Regions from separate parts of the Paraburkholderia caffeinilytica genome, predicted to be linked through region 2. Evidence: predicted binding sites of a transcription regulator. Region 2 holds the regulator's gene; the other holds the start of a gene.

Region 1 (11,978 bases), 2.1 Mb from region 2:
TGGCGATATTGGCCGGGACGGCGGGATACCTGCCGGGCGACGACAGGGCCGCAGCCGGGCGCCGGCCAGCATCGCCCAGGCCGGAGCGGCGCCGAAGCCAGAGGTTGGCGGGTTGAGATGCCTGATAATCGCGGTCCATTCCGGACTCAGGTCCGATATCAATAGCGCCGAGAGGCTGCTGGGAGAAAGCTATTCAGCACGATCTGCATGGGCGCGTCGCCCATCTGCTGGCAACCGCGATTCTGCGTGGCGACTACGCGCCCGACTCGATCCTGCCGCGCGAGGCGGAATTGATGGACACCTTCGGCGTGAGCCGCACGGTGTTGCGCGAGGCGCTGCGCACGCTGACGTCGAAAGGGCTGATCGAATCGCGGCCACGAGTGGGTACGCGGGTGCGGCCGAAACATGCGTGGAATCTGCTCGACGTCGATGTGCTCGATTGGTATTCGCGGGTCGCCGAGCCGATGGCCTTCGCACTCAAGCTGCAGGAAATGCGCGAGATGATCGAGCCGTACGCGGCGGGTCTGGCGGCGGCCTCGCACACCGGCGACACCTTCAATGCGCTCGCGGCAGCGCATGCGTCGATGGTCGGGGCGCGCAATGTCGATGAATGGGTGCGCGCCGATCTGCAGTTTCATCTGAGCGTGCTGACGGCCTGCAGCAATGAATTGCTGATTCCGCTCGGCACGCTGATCGAGCGAACGCTCGAAGCGCAGCTACGCCTGAACGCGAAACGCGCGGATGTGTTCAATGCATCGCTGGCCGAGCACACGGCGGTGTTCGAAGCGATTCGCGACCGTGATGCACCGGCGGCGCGAGAGGCGATGGCCGGATTGCTGGGCGTGACGCGCGGAAGAATCGAAGGGTGAGCGCGGGGGCGCGAGTCCCGCAACTTCATCCTTCGTGCTCAATCCATCGCCGCATGCGCCACTGATGCATCCGGCGCCTGGCGCGCCGGGCGGATCAACAGCAGCAGCGGAATGACCAGCAGCGTCGCCACGAACATCAGCTTGAAGTCGTTCAGATACGCGATCATCGATGCCTGCTGCGTAATCGATGCGTTCAGCGCCGCCAGATCGTAATTCGAGCCGCTATTGAGCATCGGCTGGATTGCCGGATTGAAGGGCGTGACATTCGCCGCGAGGTCGGCATGCGAGACCTGCGTGTTGCGGGTCATCAGCGTCTGCACGATCGAAATGCCGATGCTGCTGCCGATGTTGCGCATCAGGCTGTAGGTCGCGGTGCCGTCCGCGCGCAGTTCGGGCGTGAGCGTCGAGAAGGTCAGCGCGCTCAACGGCACGAACACGAGGCCGAGACCGAAGCCCTGAATCACGCCGGGCCAGACAATGTCCGACGCCGACAGCACGATCGTGTAATGCATCATTTGCCACAGCGCGAACGCGGAGATCAGAAAGCCGGCGAGCAGCAACAGCCGCGCATCGATCCGCCTCAATAGCCGTCCGGCAAACAGCATCGCGACCATGGTTCCCGCGCCGCTTGGCGCCGTGACGAGGCCCGTGGTCGCGACGGGATAGTTCATCAGGTTTTGCAGCATCGGCGGGAGCAATGCGCGCGTCGCATACATCACCGCACCGATCACGAAGATGAAGAACGTGCCGGTGGCGAAGTTCGGGTCCTTCAGCAACTCATATTTGAAGAACGATTTCTCGCCGACCGTCGCCGTGTGCACGAGGAAAAACGCGAAGCTGATCGCCGCGACCAGCGCCTCGATGACGATCTCATGCGAGCCGAACCAGTCGAGCTGCTCGCCGCGGTCGAGCATCGCCTGCAGCGCGCCGATGGCGAGACCGAGGGTGGCAAAGCCGAACGCGTCGAACTTCGCGTCGTGCTTTGGTTCGCGTGCCGGCAGGAAGGTCGCCACGCCGAACAGCGCGAACGCACCGATCGGCACGTTGATGAAAAACACCCAGCGCCAGTTGTAGCTATCGGTGAGCCAGCCGCCGAGCGTCGGCCCGAGAATTGGCCCGACCATCACGCCCATGCCCCATACCGCCATCGCCTGGCCCTGCTTTTCGCGCGGATTGATGTCGAGCAGGATCGACTGCGACAGCGGCACCAGCGAGGCCCCGAAAATCCCCTGCAGCAAACGCGACGCGACGATTTGCGTCAGCGTTTCCGACAACCCGCACAGCGCCGAGGCCACCGTAAAGCCGCCGATCGAGAAAATCAGCAGCCGCTTGACGCTCAGCCGGTCGGATAGCCAGCCGGTCAGCGGCGTGGCGATCGCGGCCGCGACGATATACGAGGTCAGCACCCACGTGATCTCATCCTGCGACGCCGACAGCGTGCCCTGCATATGCGGCAGCGCGACGTTGGCGATCGTGCTGTCGAGCGTCTGGATCAGCGTCGCGAGCATGATCGAGACGGTGATCATCGGCCGGTTGAGCGGGACGGCGGCGCTCGTCGACGCGGAGTCGGTGGGCATGGGGGAGTGGGGTCTTCAATATAGTAAGCATGCTTATTATATCGGTAGCGAGAACAGGCGCCCACCAGGAATTGTGCGGAGCCTGAGTGGCGCTCGTGTGTACCCATTCCGACGCTGGCAAACAGCGGCCTTTCGTATAATCCGACCATGACCACTCAACTCGAAGAGCGCTTCGGCTTTCTGATTTCCGACGTCGGCCGCTTGACAGGCAAGCGTTACGACGATCTCGCGAAATCGTCGGTCGATCTGACGCGTGCGCAATGCCGCGCGCTGGCCTATCTCGCCCATTACGGCGACATCAATCAGGCGCGGCTCGCGGATCTGCTCGAAGTCGCGCCGATTTCGGCGGGACGGCTGCTGGATCGCATGGAAGAGGGCGGCTGGATCGAGCGCATCGCCAATCCGGAGGATCGCCGCGAGCGCCAGGTGCGCATGACGCCGAAAGCCGAGCGCACGCTAGGCAAGGCTCGCAAAGTGGGCGATGTAGTCGCTTTGGAAGCGCTGAGCGGTTTCAGCGATGACGAGGCGAAGCAGTTGATCGCGTTGTTGCAGCGGGTGCGCGGGAATTTGAGCCGGTTGGTGGATCGGTGAAAGCACGGCTGCGCCCGCGATTGGGCAGGGCGCGATTGCCGCAAGCGTACGGCAAGGGCGACTCTCCCATCTCGGGCACGGCGCGCGCTCGACTAGTCGACCTCGAACGCCGCAAGTGCGCGACTACTTCACTGCCGTCGTCGCCGCTTGCGAGTACTTGCCTATTTGGCCTCAGACGCCGCAACCGCACCGGACGGCTGGACCAGCTCGTAACAGGCTGCCTTGGTTTTCGTATCGGCCGGCGACGGATCGATGCATTTGAACGCGCTCTGATCGCGCTGGACGAAAATCGTATCGGCCGGGCTGGCATTTCCGTGCGCGTCATTTACTACCGCGACGATTTTGTAGCCGTCCTGCAGCAGCGTCGAAAGCATGAGCGAACTGGCGCGCCACTGACTGTCGGGCGACGTTTGGGCGTTGACGGTGAGCGGAGAGGCGGCGGTGAAAAGCGTGAGAGATGCGGTGGCCACGGCAAGCGCGGCAGTGCGGAACGTCATCAAGAAACCTCCTTGAAGTTGCTGTTTGGAAAGCCAAAACAAAAAAGCCGCTGACCTTGTGGATCAGCGGCTTTTCCTTGCAACTGGTGGCGAATCAGGGACTCGAACCCCGGACCTGCGGATTATGATTCCGTCGCTCTAACCAACTGAGCTAATTCGCCGAAAGAAGCGAGATTATGAGGATAGGGCCGGGGGCTGTCAACCCCCGATGCGCAACTTTTTTAAATTGCCCCGGCCATCAGGCGTTTCAGTCCTTCGCGTAGATGTCCGAGTCCTTGGTTTCGCGGACGAACAACATACCGATCACGAGCGTGACAAGCGCAATCACAATCGGATACCACAGCCCTGAGTAGATGTTGCCCTTGGCCGCCACGATCGCGAAGGCGGTCGCCGGCAGGAAGCCGCCGAACCAGCCATTGCCGATGTGATAGGGCAGCGACATCGAGGTATAGCGGATGCGCGTCGGGAACATCTCCACCAGCATCGCCGCAATCGGCCCGTAGACCATCGTCACGTAAATCATCATGATCGTCAGGATCACTACGCTCATCGGCCAGTTGATCTGCGACGGATCGGCCTTCGGCGGATAGCCGGCGGTCTTCAGCGTGGTAGCCAGGGTCTTGTCGAACGCCTTGCCCTGGTCCTTGGCGTCGGCGGCCTTGCCGTCATACGTGTTGATCACCGTATCGCCGACCTTGATCTCCGCCAGCGAGCCCGCCGGCGCCGCGACGTTCTCATAGTTCAAGCCGGCTTTCGAGAGCGCGCTCTTGGCGATATCGCACGAACTCGTGAACTTGGCCGTGCCGACCGGATTGAACTGGAACGAGCACTCGTCCGGGTTGGCAATCACGACAATCGGCGCCTTTGCTGTAGCGGCCTCCAGCGCCGGGTTCGTGTAGTGAGTCAGCGCCTTGAACAGCGGGAAGTACGTACAGGCGGCAATCAGCAGACCGGCCATGATGATCGGTTTGCGGCCGATGCGGTCCGACAGCGAGCCGAAGAACAGGAAGAACGGCGTGCCGATCAGGAGCGCGATTGCGATCAGGATGTTGGCCGATGCGCCGTCGACCTTCAGCGTTTGCGTCAGGAAGAACAGCGCGTAGAACTGGCCCGTGTACCAGACCACGGCCTGGCCGGCGGTCAGGCCGATCAGCGCGAGGATCACGATCTTCAGGTTCTTCCACTGGCCAAATGCTTCGGTCAGCGGCGCCTTCGAGGTTTTGCCCTCGGCCTTGATGCGCGCGAACACCGGCGATTCATTCAGTTGCAGGCGAATCCATACCGACACGCCGAGCAGGATGATCGACGCGAGGAACGGAACGCGCCAGCCCCATGCGCCGAACGCGTCTTCGCCCATGGCCGTGCGCACGCCGAGAATCACCAGTAGCGAGAGGAACAGGCCGAGCGTGGCGGTGGTCTGGATCCACGCGGTGTAGAAACCGCGGCGTCCCGCCGGTGCGTGTTCCGCGACGTAGGTGGCCGCGCCGCCGTATTCGCCGCCGAGCGCCAGACCCTGCAGCATGCGCATCGCGATGAAGATCACCGGCGACGCAATGCCGATCGAGGCATAGCCGGGCAGGAAGCCGACCAGGAAGGTCGACAAACCCATGATCACGATCGTGATGAGAAACGTGTATTTGCGTCCGACCAGGTCGCCGAGACGGCCGAACACGATTGCGCCGAACGGCCGCACCGCGAAGCCCGCGGCGAAACTGAGGAGCGTGAAGATGAAGGCGGCAGTCGGATTGACGCCGGAAAAGAAGCTCTTGCTGATGAAGATGGCGAGTGAGCCGGCCAGATAGAAGTCGTACCACTCGAAAACCGTACCTAGCGACGATGCGAAGATCACCCGCTTCTCATCGCGCGTCATCGGCGCGTGGGAGAGTTGCCCGCCAACGGTAGCCATATGTCGTCTCCAATATTGATATGTGCACGCGATCCGCCGGCAAAGGCGTTCCCGTGGAACCGATTATTGGAGTGGAAACTTACGGCGTACTGACGTGGAGGGGTGAAATAGCGGTTTCGGGTGTGTGACGGGATATGCCGTCAAAATTCGATAATGCCCCGGCAAGTTCGCTTAAGTTTTGGCAAACGTATCTCAATATGGCGGCGCCTCAGGCGTGGGTTCTTGCGCCCTTAGGGTAAGTCCCGGGCCCGCTCGAGCACATGCAAGCTGACGCGCACGAGCGTTCCGGCAAGCCGAGGGGAGGTTTGATAGACGTTATCGTCGATCGTCATCTCCCCACCGTGCATCGTCGTGATCTCGCGCACGATCGCGAGCCCGAGGCCGCTGCCGTCGCCTTCGCGGCCGAGAATCCGGTAAAACCGCTCGACCACCCGCGAGCGCTCGGTTACCGGAATGCCGAGTCCGGTGTCTTCTACTTCCAGATGCACGAGCCGCGCCGCCACGTCGTGCCGCACCCGCACGGTGATTCGCCCGCCAGCCGGCGTGTAACGGATCGCGTTGTCGATCAGATTCGACAGCATTTCCCGCAGCATGACCGGATTGCCGTCGACTTCGACCGGCTCTTCGGGGGCTTCGTAGCCGAGGTCCATCTGCTTGGCGAGCGCGGCCTGAACCCAGTCCCGCACCGCGCTGCGCGCCACCTCGGTCACCTCGACCGGCGTGAAAATCTGGCCTGACATGCGGTTTTCCGCGCGCGCCAGCGCCAGCAACTGGGTGACGAGGCGCGCCGCATGCTCCGAGCTGGTGGCGATCTGTTCAAGCGAGCGGTGGACTTCCGCGGAGGCGTCCTGGCGCAGCGCGAGCTCGGCCTGGGTGCGCAGGCCGGCAAGCGGGGTTTTCATCTGATGCGCGGCGTCGGCGATAAAGCGCTTCTGCAACTCCATGTTCTGTTCGAGGCGCGTCAGCAGATCGTTGAACGACGTCACCAGCGGCTCGATTTCCGGCGGCGCGCGGCGGGCTTCGAGCGGCGACAGATCGTCCGGGCGGCGCGCCCGGATATGCGCCTGCAGGGCATGCAGCGGCGCGAGTCCGCGCGACAGGCCGAACCACACCAGCACGATCGCCAGCGGCAGGATCACGAACTGCGGCAGGATCACACCTTTGATGATGTCGTTGGCAAGCTGGCTGCGCTTGTCGAGCGTCTCGGCGACCTGCACCAGCACCGGCTGCGCACCGGGCGTCTGCGGAAACTCGACGGTCGTATAGGCGACGCGGATATCGTTGCCGCGCAATACGTCGTCACGGAATTCGACGAGACCCGGTTGCGGCCGATCCTCCTCGTGCGGCAGCGGCATGTCGCGCTCGCCGCCCACCAGCTCGCCGCGCGTGCCGAGCACCTGATAGAACACGCTGTCGACATTGTCGGCGCGCAGAAAGTCGCGGGTGGAATCGGGCAGCGACAGCTCCGCCACGCCGTTGATCGGATGGATCTGGCGGGCGAGCACGTAGGCGTCGGTTTCGAGCGCGCGGTCGAACGGGCCGTTGGCGATCGACTTGGCGACGAGGTAGGTGACCGCGAGGCTCATCGGCCAAAGCAGCAGCAGCGGCGCCAGCATCCAGTCGAGAATCTCGCCGAACAGCGAGCGCGGGCGCGCTTCAGCGGCGGCTTCGGTCTCGTCGGGCGGGGCGAACGGATTGGCGTAGCGCTCGTCGCGCACCTCGTCGAGGTCCGCCGCGTGCGCCGTAGCGCGGTCTGCGCGTGCGGACATGGGCGGCCTCTATTTGTAGTGGTGGCTCGCCGGCATTGCGGCCGACGGGGACGAGGAGGACGGATCGGGTTCAGCGGGCGCGTCGGCGCTTGGGTTCGGGTTCGGGTTCGCGTTTGACGGCAGGGCGGCTTTCTCGAGGCAATACCCGAGGCCCCGCACCGTAATGATGCGTACGCCGCTCGGCTCGATCTTCTTGCGCAGCCGGTGCACGTAGACTTCGATCGCGTTATTGCTGACTTCTTCGCCCCATTCGCACAGATGGTCGACGAGCTGTTCCTTCGACACCAGTCGGCCGATCCGCTGCAGCAGCACTTCGAGCAAACCGAGTTCGCGCGCCGACAGGTCGATCACCTGCTCGTTGACATAGGCGATCCGGCCGACCTGGTCGAACGACAGCGAACCGTGCCGCACCACCGTCGGGCCGCCGCCCGCGCCGCGCCGCGTCAGGGCGCGCACGCGCGCCTCGAGTTCGTTCAGCGCGAAGGGCTTGGCCATGTAGTCGTCGGCGCCGAGGTCGAGGCCTTTGACGCGTTCGTCGACGCTGTCCGCCGCCGTGAGAATCAGCACGGGCACGGTCGAGTTGCGGGCGCGCAGGCGGCGCAGCACCTCGAGCCCGGACATGCGCGGCAGGCCCAGATCGAGGATCAGCAGGTCGAAAGTCTGCACCGACAGCGCGGTGTCGGCCTCGACGCCGTTCTTCACGTGATCGACGGCATAGGCCGATTGGCGGAGGGACCGAACCAGGCCGTCCGCGAGTATGCTGTCGTCTTCGGCAATCAGAATTCGCATGGTGCGCCAGCCTGGCCTTGCCGGCACCGTGGGGTGATCCCCCCGGCGCACAGCGGTCTCCGAAAATTATTGTGGGTAGTTGGGCAGCGCGACGGTAAAAATGCGCGTTCGCATGAGAATCGCGCTTGCCAAAACTACTGTTTTTTTATACAGTGTCTGGGTCTCGTGTGCTGTCCTTGGTGAACACATTAAGGACAAGTCAAACTTGGGTTGAAACTCGGGCTGCACATCTGCCTCAGACGCCGTTCATCATAGCAAAGGACGATTCATGGAAGAAAGCAAGAAAGGCTCGGCTGGACTGACTGCTGAAAAAAGCAAGGCACTCGCTGCCGCGCTTGCGCAGATCGAAAAGCAGTTCGGCAAAGGGTCGGTCATGCGGCTCGGCGCAGGTGAGGTAGTCGAAGACATCCAGGTGGTCTCAACCGGATCGCTCGGCCTCGACATCGCGCTGGGCGTCGGCGGTTTGCCGCGTGGCCGTGTGGTCGAAATTTATGGTCCGGAATCGTCCGGTAAAACCACGCTCACGCTGCAAGTCATCGCCGAAATGCAGAAGATCGGCGGTACGGCAGCGTTTATCGACGCCGAACACGCGCTGGACATCCAGTACGCGGGCAAGCTCGGCGTGAACGTGAACGAGCTGCTGGTTTCGCAGCCGGACACCGGCGAGCAGGCGCTCGAAATCGCCGACGCACTGGTGCGCTCGGGCTCGATCGACATGATCGTGATCGACTCGGTCGCGGCACTTGTGCCAAAGGCTGAAATCGAAGGCGAAATGGGCGACTCGCTGCCGGGTCTGCAAGCGCGTCTGATGTCGCAAGCGCTGCGCAAGCTCACCGGTACGATCAAGCGCACCAACTGCCTCGTGATCTTCATCAACCAGATCCGTATGAAGATCGGTGTGATGTTCGGCAACCCGGAAACCACCACGGGTGGTAACGCGTTGAAGTTCTACGCGTCGGTGCGTCTGGACATTCGCCGGATCGGTTCGATCAAGAAGAACGACGAAGTGATCGGCAACGAAACGCGTGTGAAGGTCGTGAAGAACAAGGTGTCGCCACCGTTCCGGGAAGCGATTTTCGACATCCTGTACGGCGAAGGTATTTCGCGTCAGGGCGAAATCATCGACCTTGGCGTGCAAGCGAAGATCGTCGACAAGGCCGGCGCCTGGTACAGCTACAACGGCGAACGGATCGGTCAGGGTAAGGACAACGCACGCGAGTTCCTGCGTGAAAATCCGGACATCGCCCGTGAGATCGAAAACCGTATCCGCGAATCGCTGGGTGTGAATGCCATGGCGGAAGTGGCGACCGGCGCGGCTGCTGAAGTCGCAGGCGAAGAAGAGTAACCAGCACGTGATACGCAAGGGCCGGCCGTTGTCCAACGCTGCTAACGCTGGACGCAACACGGACGGCCCGTGTGATCGCGATGACGATCCCTTCGAGTCGTTCGACGCGCACGATCGCGCCGCAGGTCGCCGGCCGCAGTCTGATCCATCCGCGCAGCCTGCAACGGATCCGTCCGAAACCAGCGAAGCCACCGAAGCCACCGAAACCACCTATACCCGCTCGCGTCGCACACCTGGCGAGGCGAAGCCGGGGCAGGACGACGCAAAGAAATCCCAACGCCCGGCCCGTTCGTTAAAAGGACGCGCGCTCGGCTATTTGTCCCGACGTGAATACAGCCGCTCCGAACTGGCGCGCAAGCTGAAACCGTTCGTCGAAGAAACCGATTCGCTCGATACCTTGCTCGACTCGCTGGAAGCCGAAAACTGGCTGTCCGACTCACGGTTTGCTGAAAGCCTGATCCATCGGCGCTCGTCACGGTTGGGCGCGAGCCGGATCGTCGGCGAATTGAAGCAACATGCCGTGGACCAAACGCTGGTTGAAGAAGCCAGTGCGCAACTGCGCGAAACCGAACTGGCGCGCGCTCAAGCCGTTTGGCGGAAGAAATTCGACCGGCTTCCCGAAACGCCGGCCGAGCGCGCCAAGCAGGCGCGCTTTCTGGCATCGCGTGGATTCTCGGGCGCCACGATCGGCAAAATCCTCAAAGGGTTCGACGAGGAGTGACGTGGCGACTAGCTGCGCCATCCTGTTTGGCGCACGGCTCGTGCCGGATACCTGCGCGGTTCCCACTTTGAGATAGCGTCTGCCGCGCTCACCGGCCTGCCGGGCGGCCCTGCGCATTCCGGTCTGTCTCAAATACCCAGTATGCTAAAATTCGTGGGTTTTCCAATCCGGCCTTTCCTTCCCGCATGCCGCTCTCCCAGCCCGTATCCCGCCAGTTGCGCCATCGTCGCGCAATCCGAGCGGAAGCCTATGAGCGAGCCGATGGCCTGTGGGATGTGGAAGCGTGCTTGACCGACGAAAAACCGCGCGATGTGGTGCTTGCGTCGGGCGTCCGGCCCAATGGTCAGCCGATCCATGAACTCTGGCTTCGCATCACCATCGATCGCAAGCTCAATGTCGTCGACGCCGAGGCGTCGTCCGACTGGGTGCCCTATCCAGGTTTGTGCCAAGCCAGCAATCCCGCCTACCGTGCCCTCATCGGGCTCAATCTGTTCCACAACTTCCGTCGCGATGCTGCCCGTTTGCTGGCCGGCACGGCCGGCTGCACGCATCTCACGGAGTTGTGTGCGCTCTTGCCGACTGCCGCAATCCAGGCATTCGCCGGCGACGTGTGGAACACCAATGACGACACGCCGGGCGCAGCGGCGAGTTCCGGGAACGAGCAGTCCAGAAGCAAAGACAGCACAGACGAGCATTCCAACAACAAACCGCCATTCCAGTTGGGACGCTGCCACGCGCTGCGTTTCGACGGCGAGGCGGTGCAACAGTTTTATCCGCGCTGGTATAGCCGCGCTCCGTATACAGCGGATCGCGCGGCTTCGTCAGGCGACGGGGCAGCCCGCCAGACAGGTGAGGGCGGCAACGCGTCCGGCATGAACGACGGCAGCGGAAACGAAGTTCAATCCAACTCTCAGACTGAAGGGAATCACGCATGAAGATTCACGAGTACCAGGGTAAGGAAATCCTGCGGAAATTCGGCGTCGCGGTACCGCGCGGCAAGCCGGTCTTCTCGGTGGATGATGCGGTCAAGGCCGCGGAAGAGCTCGGCGGCCCGGTATGGGTCGTGAAGGCTCAGATCCACGCGGGTGGCCGTGGCAAGGGCGGCGGCGTGAAAGTCGCCAAGTCGCTGGATCAGGTTCGCGAATACTCGAACCAGATCCTCGGCATGCAGCTCGTCACGCACCAGACCGGTCCGGAAGGCCAGAAGGTGAATCGTCTGCTGATCGAAGAAGGCGCTGACATCAAGAAGGAACTGTATGTCGGCCTGGTAATCGATCGCGTTTCGCAGAAGATCGTCGTGATGGCATCGAGCGAAGGCGGCATGGACGTCGAAGAAGTCGCGGAAAAGACGCCTGAGCTGATCCACAAGATCGCCGTCGACCCGTCGACCGGTCTGAAAGACGCCGAAGCCGACGAGCTCGCAACGAAGATCGGCGTGCCCGCCGCGTCGCTGCCGCAAGCGCGCTCGATCCTGCAAGGCCTGTACAAGGCATTCTGGGAAACCGACGCATCGCTGGCCGAAATCAATCCGCTGATCCTGACCGGCGACGGCAAGGTCATCGCGTTGGACGCCAAGTTCAACTTCGATTCGAACGCACTGTTCCGTCACCCGGAAATCGTCGCGTATCGCGATCTGGACGAAGAAGATCCGGCTGAAGTCGAAGCGTCGAAGTTCGACCTCGCGTACATCTCGCTCGACGGCAACATTGGCTGCCTCGTGAACGGCGCCGGCCTCGCAATGGCAACGATGGACACCATCAAGCTGTTCGGCGGCGAACCGGCGAACTTCCTGGACGTGGGCGGTGGCGCCACGACCGAGAAGGTCACGGAAGCGTTCAAGATCATGCTGAAGAACCCGAACCTGACCGCGATTCTGGTCAACATTTTCGGCGGCATCATGCGCTGCGACGTGAT
Region 2 (11,978 bases):
GCAGTTCGCACTGGCTTTCGTCAACAGCCGGCCGTTTTTGACGAGCAATCTGATTGGCGCCACGTCGCTCGATCAACTGAAGGAAAACATCGCCAGCGCCGAGGTGAAACTCTCGCCGGAGGTCCTCGCGGAGATCGACAGGCTGCATGAATTGCAGCCGAATCCGGCGCCTTGATGCTGTTGAGGTGTGGGTTGGGTTGAGGTGTGAGTTGATGCGTTTTACCAGCCTCAGCCTCAGCCTCAGCCCAAGCCCAAGCCCCGCTTCAGCGAATCTTCAGCGTCGAGCGCACCGCATTGAGCGCCAGTAAGCTCACCACCGCGCAGAACATCAGATAGAAACCGGGCGCGAGTTTATTGTCGCTCGCATCGATCAGCCAGGTGATCACGAAGGGCGCAAAGCCGCCGAATATCGTCACGCCGATGTTGTAGCTGACCGCGAGACCGGTCGCGCGTGTCTGCGTCGGAAAAATCTCCGACATCAGCGCGGGCAGCGCGCCGAAGTATGTCGCCTTCAATACGCCGATCCAGATCAGCGCCAGCAGCATCGTGGCGAACGAGGGATGCGCATTCATAAACACGAAGGCCGGATAGACCGTCAGCAGCATCAACGCCGCGGCGATTGCCATGATGCGGATGCGTCCCAGGCTATCGGACAGGTGGCCGGCGAACGGCGTCAGCACCGTCAGCACGATTCCCGTTGCGAGCGTCGCCGAGAAGCCGGTCGACGCGGGCAGGTGAAGTTGCTTGATCGCGTAGGTCGGCATGTACAGGATCATGTAGTTGGCCGCGGTCGAAATGACCAGCGAACCGACCGCGAGCAGCATGCGGACTTTCTGCGTGCCGAACAGATCGCGCAATGGCGTGCGGGTTTTCGGCTCCGTGTCGAACTCCGCGCCTTCGTCCACGTAACGGCGAATATAGAAGCCGACCGGGCCGATCGCGAGGCCGAACAGAAACGGAATACGCCAGCCCCACGATTCGAGTTGCGCCGCCGTGAGCTGGCTCGTCAGCAACGCGCCGAAACCGGAGGCGAGCAGCGTCGAGAGGCCCTGGCTGGCGAACTGCCAGCTGCCCATGAAGCCGCGCCGCTCGGGGGCATGCTCGACCAGAAACGCGGTCGACGCACCGAACTCGCCGCCCGCCGAAAATCCCTGAACGAGCCGCGACAGCATGATGCCGGCCGGGGCCCACAAACCGATCGCCGCATACGGCGGCATCACCGCGATCGTCAGCGTGCCGATCATCATCAAACCGATCGACAGCAACAGCGACACCTTGCGTCCCGCACGATCCGCGAGCGAGCCGAGCACGAGTCCGCCGAGCGGCCGGATCATGTACGAAATGCCGAAGGTGCCGAGCGTGAGCATCAACGAAATCGCTTCGGTGCGCGCCGGGAAAAACAGCTTCGCGATCGTCACCGCGAAAAACCCATAGACGATGAGGTCGAACCACTCGAGCGCATTGCCGATAGATGCCGCGAGAATGATGCGATGGACCTTCGCGGCGGACGGCCGCGCGGCGCTGGCTTGCAAGGTGGATGTGCTCATCGTGGCGTGTCTCGTGACGGATGCGGCTAACAGTGAACTGCGGGCGTGATGGAAGCGTGCGGCCGGCGTACTGCCTTGATCGCTCAGGCCGCGGCTTCCGTGGTCGTTGCGCTTGCGTGCGGGGCGTTCTCGCCGAGATCCCAGAAGAGCCCCGCCATGATCTGCAGGCCCTCGCGGACCACCGGTCCGAGCAGATGCTCATTCGGCGCGTGCTGCGAGCAGGCCGGATACGAATGCGGCACCCAGATGGTCGGCAGGCCGAGCGTGTCGGCGAACACCTCGTTGGGCAGCGTGCCGCCGAGATTCGGCAGCACGGCCGTCTTCTTGCCGGTGGTCTGTTCGAGCGAGGCGATGGCCCAGGTGACCCACGGATCGTCGGGATTCAGACGTGTCGCCGGCGCGCCGCGCTCGACGCCGATCTCGACCAGCGAAAAGCCATGTGCGTCCAGATGGGCGCGCAGGTGCCGTTCGAGGTTTTCCCAGTCGGTGCCGACCACGAAGCGCAACTGGCAATGCGCGAACGCCGACGCCGGAATCGCATTGACCGGGTTCTCGGGATTGCCTGCCTTGAAGGCCAGCACTTCGAAGCTGTTCCAGCCGAACACACGTTCCGGCGCCGTGAGACCGGGCTCGCCCCAGTTATCGTCGACGGCCGGATCGCCCGGGCCGCCGCCGACCGTGATATCCGCCAGGGCACGACGCACCGCCTCGGGAATCGGCGGCGGACGCAAGCCGTCGACAGCGATCACGCCGCGTGCATCGACCAGACTGGCGAGCGCATTCGCCAGCACGATGGCCGGGTTGCGCAGCAGACCGCCCCAATTGCCCGAGTGGTGTGCGCCATCGCGCAGGTTCAACGAGAGCTTGAAGTTCACCGAGCCGCGCGAGCCGAGAAACACCGTGGGGCGGCGCGCGGCGAGACGCGGACCATCGGAGGCGATCAGCACGTCCGCGGCCAGTTCCTGTCTGTGTGTGCGGCAGATCGTGTCGAGCCCTGGCGAGCCGGTTTCCTCGCCCATCTCGATCAGCAGTTTCGCGTTGAAGCCGAGCTTGCCGCCGCGCGCGGCCAGCACGCTCGCGAGCGCGGCGAGGTTGATGGTGTGCTGGCCCTTGTTGTCGGCGGTGCCGCGGCCATACCAGCGTTCGCCTTCGACGGTCACGGCCCACGGCGTCAGCGGCGCGCGCCATTGACTGTCGTAGCCGCGCACGACGTCGCCGTGGCCGTAGATCAGCACGGTGGGCAACCGGTCGTCTTCGTGACGATGGGCGATCAGGAATGACCCGAATCCTTGCGCCGGGTTATCGACGATGCGCGTGCTGAAGCCGAGTCCTTCGACTTCGGGCGCGATTTCGTCGGTCAGATACGACAGCAGCGTGGCGGCGCGGTCGCTTTCCTGGCTCTCGGTGCGAAATCCGACGCGCCGGTTGAGGTTCTCAAGGAAGGCGCCTGATTCGAAATGCTGCGTGGCGTGTTCGATGGCCTGATTGCGGCTCATGTTTGTCTCCGATGCGGGGTGCGGGGATGGCGCCGCCGCGCCGCCGTGCGTAGCACGTCCGGCTTGCTGCCATCATTTCGAAACGATTCTAGGAGGCCGTTATTTTTGTCACAATGATCGTCTTTCGAAGCTTGCGTTGCCGGAAAGGCAAAGCTCGGCACCCCGGCGCACGGCTGCATCCGCTTGCATAAGGCATCGCTCATGGCACTTTCATTACACGGCATTGCATTGCGCTACTTTGTCGAAGTGGCGCGCACCGGCTCGATCAGCGACGCGTCCGCGCGGCTGCATGTGGCCGTGTCGGCGATCAGCCGGCAGATCGCGCGGCTCGAAAGCGATCTCGGCGTTGCCCTGTTCGAGCGGCGGCCGCGCGGCATGTCGCTCTCCGAGGCCGGCGGGCGTCTGCTCGTCTACGCGCAGCGCAGCCTGCTCGAGGCGGAGCACGTGATGAAGGAGATCGGCGGCCTCGAAGCATTGCACGGCAGCATGATCAAGCTCGCCAGTTCGGAGGGATTCGCCGCGGACTTCCTGCCCAGCGCGATGGCGGCGTTCCGCCGCCACTATCCGGGGATCGACTTCACGCTGTCCGTGATGGCGCCGGGCGAGGCCACTCGCCGGGTGCGCGACGGCGACGCCGATCTCGCGCTGACGTTCAGTCTCGCGTCGGAGAAGGGCGTCAAGGTCGAACACACGGAGCGGGCACCGGTGCTGGCGCTGCTGCGCGCCGATCATCCGCTGGCCTCGCGCGCGAAGGTGTCGCTCGCCGATTTGCAGCGCTATCCGCTGGTGCTGCCGGAGGCGGGCACGACGATCCGGCAGTTGATCGACATCACCTGTGCGCTCGAAGGCGTGCTGCTCGAGCCCGATCTCACCTGCAACAACAGTGCCGCGATGTACCGCTACGCGCAGAAGTCCGGGGCGATCATGTTCACGGGTCTGCTATCGGTGCGCGACCGTTACGCCGACGACGGCTTTGTCGCGATGCCGCTGACGCATCCGCAGATGCGCCAGCGCAGCATTCAGGTGCAGACGATGGCCGGACGGCAGTTGCCGCCGTCGGTGAAGGCGTTCCGCGACCATCTGATCGCAGAAATCGGCGGTGCGAAGCCTGCGGATGCTGCGACGCGGAAGCCGGCACGAAAGCGAGGCGAGGCGCGTTGAAAGGCAAATCTCCCTGCCGGACGCCGAATCACGACCTAAACTGTGGGGACGGAGCGGGCCGGTCGGCTTCTACTGCGCGGCTGGCGGTGCTGCGGCCTATACCAGTGGTAGGATTCAGCCCGAAAAATGGAGCGCGGTGCGCAATGCATGCGGCGTGCCGTCCACAACAGAGCGATAGGACTCAGGACATCGAATGGCGCAACAAAAAACAAACCCAAAACTTGAGCAGGCGCTGACGCGCGGGGATCTTGCAATTCGTCAGGCCAACTCGGCCCGGGCGACGGCGTTGCTGCGCGCGCTGGGCAAGATGATCGTCGAGGCGTCGGCGACGATCGGCGTGGAGGCATTCACGCTGATTCCGGACGGCGACAAGATTTACGATCCGACCGACGGACTATGGCCGCAGGAATTGCAGGTTTCGCTCGACGGCCCTGTCGAGGAAGCGGATCCGGACGAGGTTCGCACGGTCCGGTTGATTGCCGATGATCCGGGCACGGTGTTCAGGGTTGAATGGCAGCGGGCCGACGGGAAGATCGGGCGTCAGGATGGGGGGCCGTTTGCAACGGTGGCTTTTATTTCCGATGTGGAGATTCCCTGGACGGATGATGAGGATTGAGGTTTTTTTTGTCTTTGCGGCGCGTTCTTGTCGGTGTGCTTACGGTGTTGCCTTTCCTTGAGTTGCTAGTGGTCTGTTAGCGTTCGCCCCTGTGCGGGGCAGGCACCTACTTTCTTTGCCGCCGCAAAGAAAGTAGGCAAAGAAAGCGGCTCACACCGCTCATGCTAAGTGGGCGCCGTAGCTTGCAACGGGTAGTGGTGCATCTGGAATCCGTGCCCGCGCCCCTGCGTGCGCTTGTGACAAAGGGCTCATCAGCCCCCACTCCGCACTGCGTGCGTCGCGGACGGGTCTGCATGGGAAACCAGTGGCTTCGTTTGAGTGCGGTGGGAACCATCGGCTTCGCCTCGGCGAGGCGCCTCCGCATTCACCTAGCCCCCACTTCTAATGATCTGTCGGTGTGCTGCAATCACCGTCCCAACCCCGGTCACAATCACCGCCGCAATCAAAGTCGCGACTACAACCACAACTACCGTTCCACTCACAATCGCGGTGACGGTGGCAGTGACGATTGCGATTGCAGTGGCGAAGGCGAAGGCGAAGCAATGATGAGTCACGGCCCGGTGGTAAGACGCGAGCGTCAAACGTAGCCGGTGATTTTATGAAGTGCTCTTCGGCGCGCGCAGCGCCGCCGGAAGAATGACGCCCGTGTCACTAGGCTATGCAGGTGCACGAACACAGATTCCAGATGCACCACTACCCGTTGCAAACCACGGTGCCCGCTTAGCATGATCGGTGTGAGCCGCTTTCTTTGCCTACTTTCTTTGCGGCGGCAAAGAAAGTAGGTGCCTGCCCCGCACAGGGGCGAACGCTAATAGACCACTAACAATTCAAGGAAAGGCACCAAACCAAGAAGCACTAACAATTCAAGGAAGCGCACCAAACCAAGAAACACAGCCAAAAACCACAAAACAGGCAAGCAACTCAAGGAAAGACCACTGCCGCAGGCAAACAGCCAGAAAGCGCCGCAACGGCAAAAAAACCTCCACCCGCTTCGCGAAAAAACCCAGCCCGCAGGGCCCCAAAAAACCTTATTTCATCATCCTGCGCCGAAACAAAACCGCCGAAACAACAAACCCACCCACCGCATAAACCGCCAGCACGGCAACATGCAAAACAGCACCATCGACAGGCCGCGCAAGCATAGCCGGCCGAATCAGATCGACCGCATGCGCCAAAGGCAAAAACTCAGTCACGATCCGCGCCGCGGCAGGCAACTGTGAAACCGGAAAGAACACCCCGGACAGCAGCAACATCGGCGTCAACACCAACGTCTGGTAAAACATAAAGAAGTCATACGACGGGGCGAGCGCCGTCACCACCATCGCGACACTCGCGAACGCGAGCCCCGTTAGCACGATCACCGGCAACGCCAGCAGCATCGACGGGAAACTCGCGTAGCCCAGCGCGCCCGCGACCAGCATGATCGCCGCGCCTGAAAGCATCGACTTGCTGCCCGCCCAGATCACCTCGCCAAGCACGATATCGCCGAGCGTCAGCGGCGTATGCATGATCGCCTCCCACGTGCGCTGAACGTGCATGCGCGAAAAGCCCGAATACATCGACTCGAAACTCGCCGACATCATCACGCTCGATGCCACCGTGCCCGCAGCGAGAAACGCGATATACGACACGCCGTCGACGTGCCCGACCATCAGCCCAAGCCCGAAACCCAGGCCGAACAGATAGATCATCGGATCGGCAAGATTGCCGAACATCGAAGCGATCGCGAGCTTTCGCCACACCAGATAGTTGCGGCGCCACACCGCAATCCAGTTCACGGCGTTGGCAGGGAAAGCGGCGAAGGTTTCCTGCTTCGGCGGTGCCTCGCCGTGGGGTTCGTAAGTGCGTGCGTCCATTGCGTGTCTGTTGCCGTGTCGTTATAGCGGTAGAAGGTTGTGAGCAGAGCGGCTGTCGATTCGCGTCAATCCTGCATCTCGCGCCCGGTCAGACGCAGGAACACGTCTTCCAGATTCGCCGGGCGATGCAGATAGCGCAGATCGGCGCGTTGCTTGAGCCGGGCATGCACGGGCTGTGCGTCGTTCACATAGCAGAAGAGCGTCTCGCCGCTGATCTCGGTACGCTCGACAAGCGGCGCCAATTCATCGCGCAACGCGACCGGATCGGGCCCGAAGATTTCGATCACGTCGCAACCGATCTCGGATGAGATCAATGCACGCGGTGCGCCTTCGGCGATCTTGCGTCCTTCCTCGATCACGCAGAGGCGGTGACACAGCCGTTCGGCTTCTTCCATGAAGTGCGTGGTGAGCAGGATTGTCTTGCCGCGTGCAAGTAGCGAGCGCAACCGCTCCCAGATCAGGTGGCGCGCTTGCGGATCGAGGCCGGTGGTCGGCTCGTCCATGATCAGCACGTCGGGGTCGTTGACGAGCGCGCGAGCCAGCGTCAGGCGTCGCTTCATGCCGCCCGACAGTTCGCTCACACGCGCATCCGCCTTGCTCTCGAGGCGCGCGAATTCGAGCAGCGACGGCACCATTGCGCGGCATTGAGCGGCGCTCAGGCCGAAGTAGCGGCCGAACACCAGCAGGTTTTCGCGGACGGTGAAATCGGGATCGAGATTGTCGAATTGCGGCACGACGCCGACACGCGCCCGTGCCACGCGCGCGCGGCCGGGAATCGGCTCGCCGCACAGGCGGATCGCGCCGGCATCCGGTGCGGCGATGCCGAGCAGCATGCGCAACGTCGTGGTCTTGCCGGCGCCGTTCGGGCCGAGCAGGCCGAAACACTCGCCAGCGTTTACATGAAACGACAGTCCGTCGACGACCGTTTTCTCGCCGTAGCTCTTTTTAACCTGGTGGAATTCAATGGCGGCTTCAGACATGAATCGATCGAGGCTCCGGGAAAAGACGTAAATGGCCGGTAAGGCCGCTCATTCTATGGCATTGGCAGCGAGGTGTTGATCGCCGCCGACCATGCCGGCCGGCGTTTCTTGCGTTGCGGCAAAGGTCCGGGGGCGACCCCAATCCGGCCGAAACCCGCCACGAATCCAGCACGCACCGGTTTAGGGCGCACTTAGCGTTTTCCATCCCTTGCAACCTGAATTGCGGCGCACCATGATTCATTCAGACCGCGTTCCTCGCGGAATGGGAGAAAAATCATGGCGAGCTACCAAAAAATCCTGCTGTGCTACGACGGCTCGCGCGAAGGCCGCAAAGCGTTACGTTGCGGCGCCGACCTGGCGTTGGACCTGAAGGCGGAAACACACTTGTTGTCCGTGGTTGACATGCGCTCGAGCATCGCGCAAAGCGCAGGCCTGCTGACCGATGTGGCCTGCGGCAGTTTCGAGAAAACAGCCCGCGACATCCTGCAGGAAGGGGTGGACTGGCTCACCGAACGCGGCGTGACCGCACAAGGGCATTTTGCGTTTGGCCATCCGATCGACGAGATCGCCAATCTCGCCAGCGAATTGCATGTCGACCTCGTGGTGGTCGGCCACCGTTGCCGCACCGGTCTGTCACGATGGTGGATGGGCGCGGGGAATACACAACTGCTCGACCGGGTCTCGTGCAGCATTCTGGTGGCGTGCTCCTCTGCGCAGGAGCAGCAAGCGGCGGCGGCTTGACGCACGGCGAGAGGAGGGCGCGGGCTGGGCTGAATAAGCCGAACTGAATCGGCTGAACTGAATCAGCTGAATGTGGCACGCGACCGAACGGTCGCGCGTTCACGGCGATCGTTCGGCCAAACTATGATTCGCACCTACGCCCCCGTCGATTGCGCCTGCCGGGCGATCACTTGTTCAAATCGACCGCGGCCAGTTTCCACGTGAACAAACCTTCGCGCCGCAAGATCGCCGAGTAGCGCGCGTCGCCAGCGCCATGCTGGTAGTTGACGACGAACTCGTTGAGGCCGCGGTAGCCCGCCGTGGTTTGCGGCGGCTGCGGTGGCGCGGCGCTGTTCCCCTTGTTAGCTGCGCCGTTGGCAGTATTGCCGGGAACAGGGGGTGTCGGTTCTTGTGCAGGCGCCGTTGTGGCCGGCGGATTGCCGGCGCCCGCTGGAACAGGTGGTCGTTCTCCCGGGTTGCCGCGCGGCGGCATGCCGTTCAGCAATGCCGCGACGCCGTCGGGTGTCGCATAAGCGTCGACCAGGGGGCCGATCAACGCCACACCGATCATCGCGCCAATCGCCGCGAACGGATTGCCGGTGCCCTGGGTGTCGAGCCGGCGTGTCAACAGGCCGGTGACCTGCTGCTTCAGGCTCTCGCGCAATGCGGGAAAGTCGACGTATTCATTGACGGTTTGCGCATCGCGCGCATCCGCCGCGCGTTTGAGGTTATTCAGCGCCATGTAAGGCGACGCGTAACCGAACCCCAACGCGACGATCACCGCAATCACAATCAAGGTGACGATCAGTGGCCGGGTGGCGTTGCGCCTCGTACGTGTTGAAACTGCCATCGAGTGGGGCTCTCCATCAGAGGGGATCTAACGTGGACCGCTGTCACGCGAAAACGATCCCACGCGATGCGATATTCGAGAAGGCGCGAGCGAGTGAAACACGACTGAAACACTTTACGCCCGGCGTCGCACAGCCGCACAGCCGCAGTGGAATGCCGCGCACGGGCGAGGACAGTTTATGACTCGAACACCGCGCCGTGCACGTTGGCTTCATCTGCGATGCAACGGTCGATCATGCGGCACACGGCGTCTACCGTGCCCACCATGATCAGCCGCGACGGACCGTGATATACGCGCACCGGCGCGCGACGCGCGGGTTCAGCCGTATTCAGCCCGGAATTCAACGATACGCGAGCAAAAGCCGGCAGCGAGGACGGCAGGCTCGATACGCCGGCGGGCGCGTCGAACAGTGACGGAGTAACGGCGGAGGACGCCTCGATCAGTGAGCAAGGCACCAGCTTGCGCAGATGACGCAGACGACCGAACTGGCGAAAAGGCAGCAGGCGGGCAAGGCGTTCCATGAGTCTCTCCAGGCGATTCAACGTTGGGGCAGCTTTGGGTTGGCTGGCGAGCCAGAAGCGAGCAGGGGTTAGAACTCGCCAGGGCGGATCAGCCCGACGGCGATACCCTCGAGCGCAAATTCCGCGCTGCCGGTTTCAACGAAGATGTTCTCGTAATCGGGGTTCTCGGCGATCAGCTCGATACCGTTCGGCCGCCGCTTCAAGCGCTTGACCGTCACGTCGTCGCCGAGGCGCGCGATGATGATCTGGCCGTCTTTGGCCTCGCTTCTCTTCTGCACCGCGAGCAGGTCGCCGTCGAAGATGCCCGCGTCGCGCATGGACAGCCCGCGTACCTTCAGCAGGTAGTCCGGCTTGCTCGAGAACAGCGCCGGGTCGCACGCGTAGTGCTGCGAGATATGTTCCTGCGCGAGGATCGGGCTACCCGCGGCAACCCGGCCGATCAGCGGCAACGACAGTTGCATGATGCTGGCGTGCGGCAGCGTGAACTGGTACGGCGAATCTTCCGCCCCGCCCAGCAGGCGAATGCCGCGCGATGCGCCGGCCGCGAGTTCGATCACGCCCTTGCGAGCCAGCGCCCGCAAATGCTCTTCTGCCGAGTTGGCCGAGCTGAACCCCAGTTCGGCGGCGATCTCCGCGCGGGTAGGCGGAAAGCCGGTGCGTTCGATGGCCCGGCGGATCAGATCGAAAACCTGCTGCTGTCGTGCGGTGAGTTTGGTCATAGCGCCACTGTATGTATGAACAGGTGACTGTATTTTTATACAGTATTCCGCGCAATTCAAGCTTTACTTTAAGTTCGTGACTTTGGGTGGCGCTCCAGCGTCGTCCAAGGACGCCATAACACCCGTTTTCGTGCCGCAACGCCTTATCCGGCCGTCATTACCACTTTTGCGTATTAAAAAATGAAGAAACATTATTTTTAATGATGAAAGCTCTTCGATAGACTGCCCTTCGAGTTGGCGCTCATGTGCACGTGACCGCGACGCAAGACAACACCACACGCTGTTTCAGCGGACCACAACGCGGAGAAAGTTGGCATGAATCACCAAGGCACGGGGCTGGCTGGCAGGACCAGAAAACTTATCGCGGCGCTCGCATTCGGCGCAGCCGGCACGATCGCCGCGGTTGGCGTCACGGCGCAGGCACATGCAGCCGACGCCACGTTGCTGAACGTGTCGTACGACCCGACACGCGAGCTTTACCAGGACGTCAACCAGGCATTCGGCAAGGAATGGAAGGCGAAAACGGGCGAGACGATCACCTTCAAGCAGTCGCACGGCGGCTCGGGTGCGCAAGCACGCTCGGTGCTGGACGGTTTGCAGGCGGACGTGGTGACGCTGGCTCTTGCCTACGACATCGACGCGCTGGCTAACAAGGGTCTGCTCGACAAGGGCTGGCAAAAGCGTTTGCCGGACAACGCCTCGCCGTACACGTCGACGATCGTGTTTCTGGTGCGCAAGGGCAACCCGAAGCACATCAAGGATTGGGACGATCTGATCAAGCCGGGTGTGTCGATCGTCACGCCGAATCCGAAGACCTCGGGCGGCGCGCGCTGGAACTACCTGGCCGCTTGGGCCTATGCGGAACATCAGCCGGGCGGCAACGACCAGAAGGCCAAGGAATTTGTCGGCAAGCTTTATAAGAATGCCGGCGTGCTGGATTCGGGCGCACGTGGCGCGACCACCAGCTTCGTGCAACGCGGTATCGGCGATGTGCTGATTGCGTGGGAAAACGAAGCGTTCCTCTCGCTGAAGGAATTCGGACCGGAAAAATTTGAAATCGTCGTGCCGTCGGTGAGCATTCTGGCCGAGCCGCCGGTTGCTGTGGTGGACAAGGTGGTCGACAAGCACGGCACGCGCAAGCTGGCCGAAGCCTATCTGAACTTCCTGTACAGCGAGGAAGGCCAGGAAATCGCCGCGAAGAATTTCTATCGGCCGCGTTCGAACAAGGTGCCGACCGAGCTGATTTCGAAGTTTCCGAAGCTGAAGCTGTACACGGTAGACGATTCGTTCGGCGGCTGGGCGAACGCGCAGAAGACGCACTTTGCCGACGGCGGCGTGTTCGATTCGATCTACTCGCCACAGTAACGGGCACTCAGTCGAACGAGATGCGCGCCTGGACGCCGCGGTCGGCACCGCAGTTGAAGGTCGCGGTTGAACGCTGCAGTTGAGCGCAGCCGATGACCGCATTAGTCGCACCTCGCCAGAAAGCGCGCCGTCCGGCGCGCTTTCTGG

Evidence for each region. Region 2 encodes LexA, which represses DNA repair genes until DNA is damaged. Its sites were predicted from a motif close to ACTGTATNNNNATACAGT; they were not measured.
Region 1: the regulator LexA is predicted to act here: its motif matches at 8,135-8,152, upstream of recA (recombinase RecA).

What each region holds. Positions count from the first base shown of each region.
Region 1 covers NZ_CP031467.1:1,462,147-1,474,124, reverse strand. The annotation lists gene DSC91_RS22645 (FadR/GntR family transcriptional regulator) at 192-869, shown strand; gene DSC91_RS22640 (DHA2 family efflux MFS transporter permease subunit) at 908-2,377, opposite strand; gene DSC91_RS22635 (MarR family winged helix-turn-helix transcriptional regulator) at 2,594-3,037, shown strand; gene DSC91_RS22630 (hypothetical protein) at 3,199-3,534, opposite strand; tRNA gene DSC91_RS22625 (tRNA-Met) at 3,619-3,695, opposite strand; gene DSC91_RS22620 (MFS transporter) at 3,782-5,440, opposite strand; gene DSC91_RS22615 (sensor histidine kinase) at 5,671-7,209, opposite strand; gene DSC91_RS22610 (response regulator transcription factor) at 7,219-7,998, opposite strand; gene recA (recombinase RecA) at 8,267-9,343, shown strand; gene recX (recombination regulator RecX) at 9,351-10,064, shown strand; gene DSC91_RS22595 (DUF2889 domain-containing protein) at 10,250-10,999, shown strand; gene sucC (ADP-forming succinate--CoA ligase subunit beta) at 10,996-11,978, shown strand, end outside.
Region 2 covers NZ_CP031467.1:3,893,311-3,905,288, forward strand. The annotation lists gene DSC91_RS33670 (NADP(H)-dependent aldo-keto reductase) at 1-175, shown strand, start outside; gene DSC91_RS33675 (MFS transporter) at 264-1,547, opposite strand; gene DSC91_RS33680 (M20 family metallopeptidase) at 1,631-3,043, opposite strand; gene DSC91_RS33685 (LysR family transcriptional regulator) at 3,245-4,204, shown strand; gene DSC91_RS33690 (hypothetical protein) at 4,398-4,820, shown strand; gene DSC91_RS33695 (ABC transporter permease) at 5,849-6,676, opposite strand; gene nodI (nodulation factor ABC transporter ATP-binding protein NodI) at 6,742-7,656, opposite strand; gene DSC91_RS33705 (universal stress protein) at 7,933-8,397, shown strand; gene DSC91_RS33710 (DUF2939 domain-containing protein) at 8,564-9,226, opposite strand; gene DSC91_RS33715 (hypothetical protein) at 9,403-9,747, opposite strand; gene lexA (transcriptional repressor LexA) at 9,816-10,466, opposite strand; gene DSC91_RS33725 (sulfate ABC transporter substrate-binding protein) at 10,782-11,831, shown strand.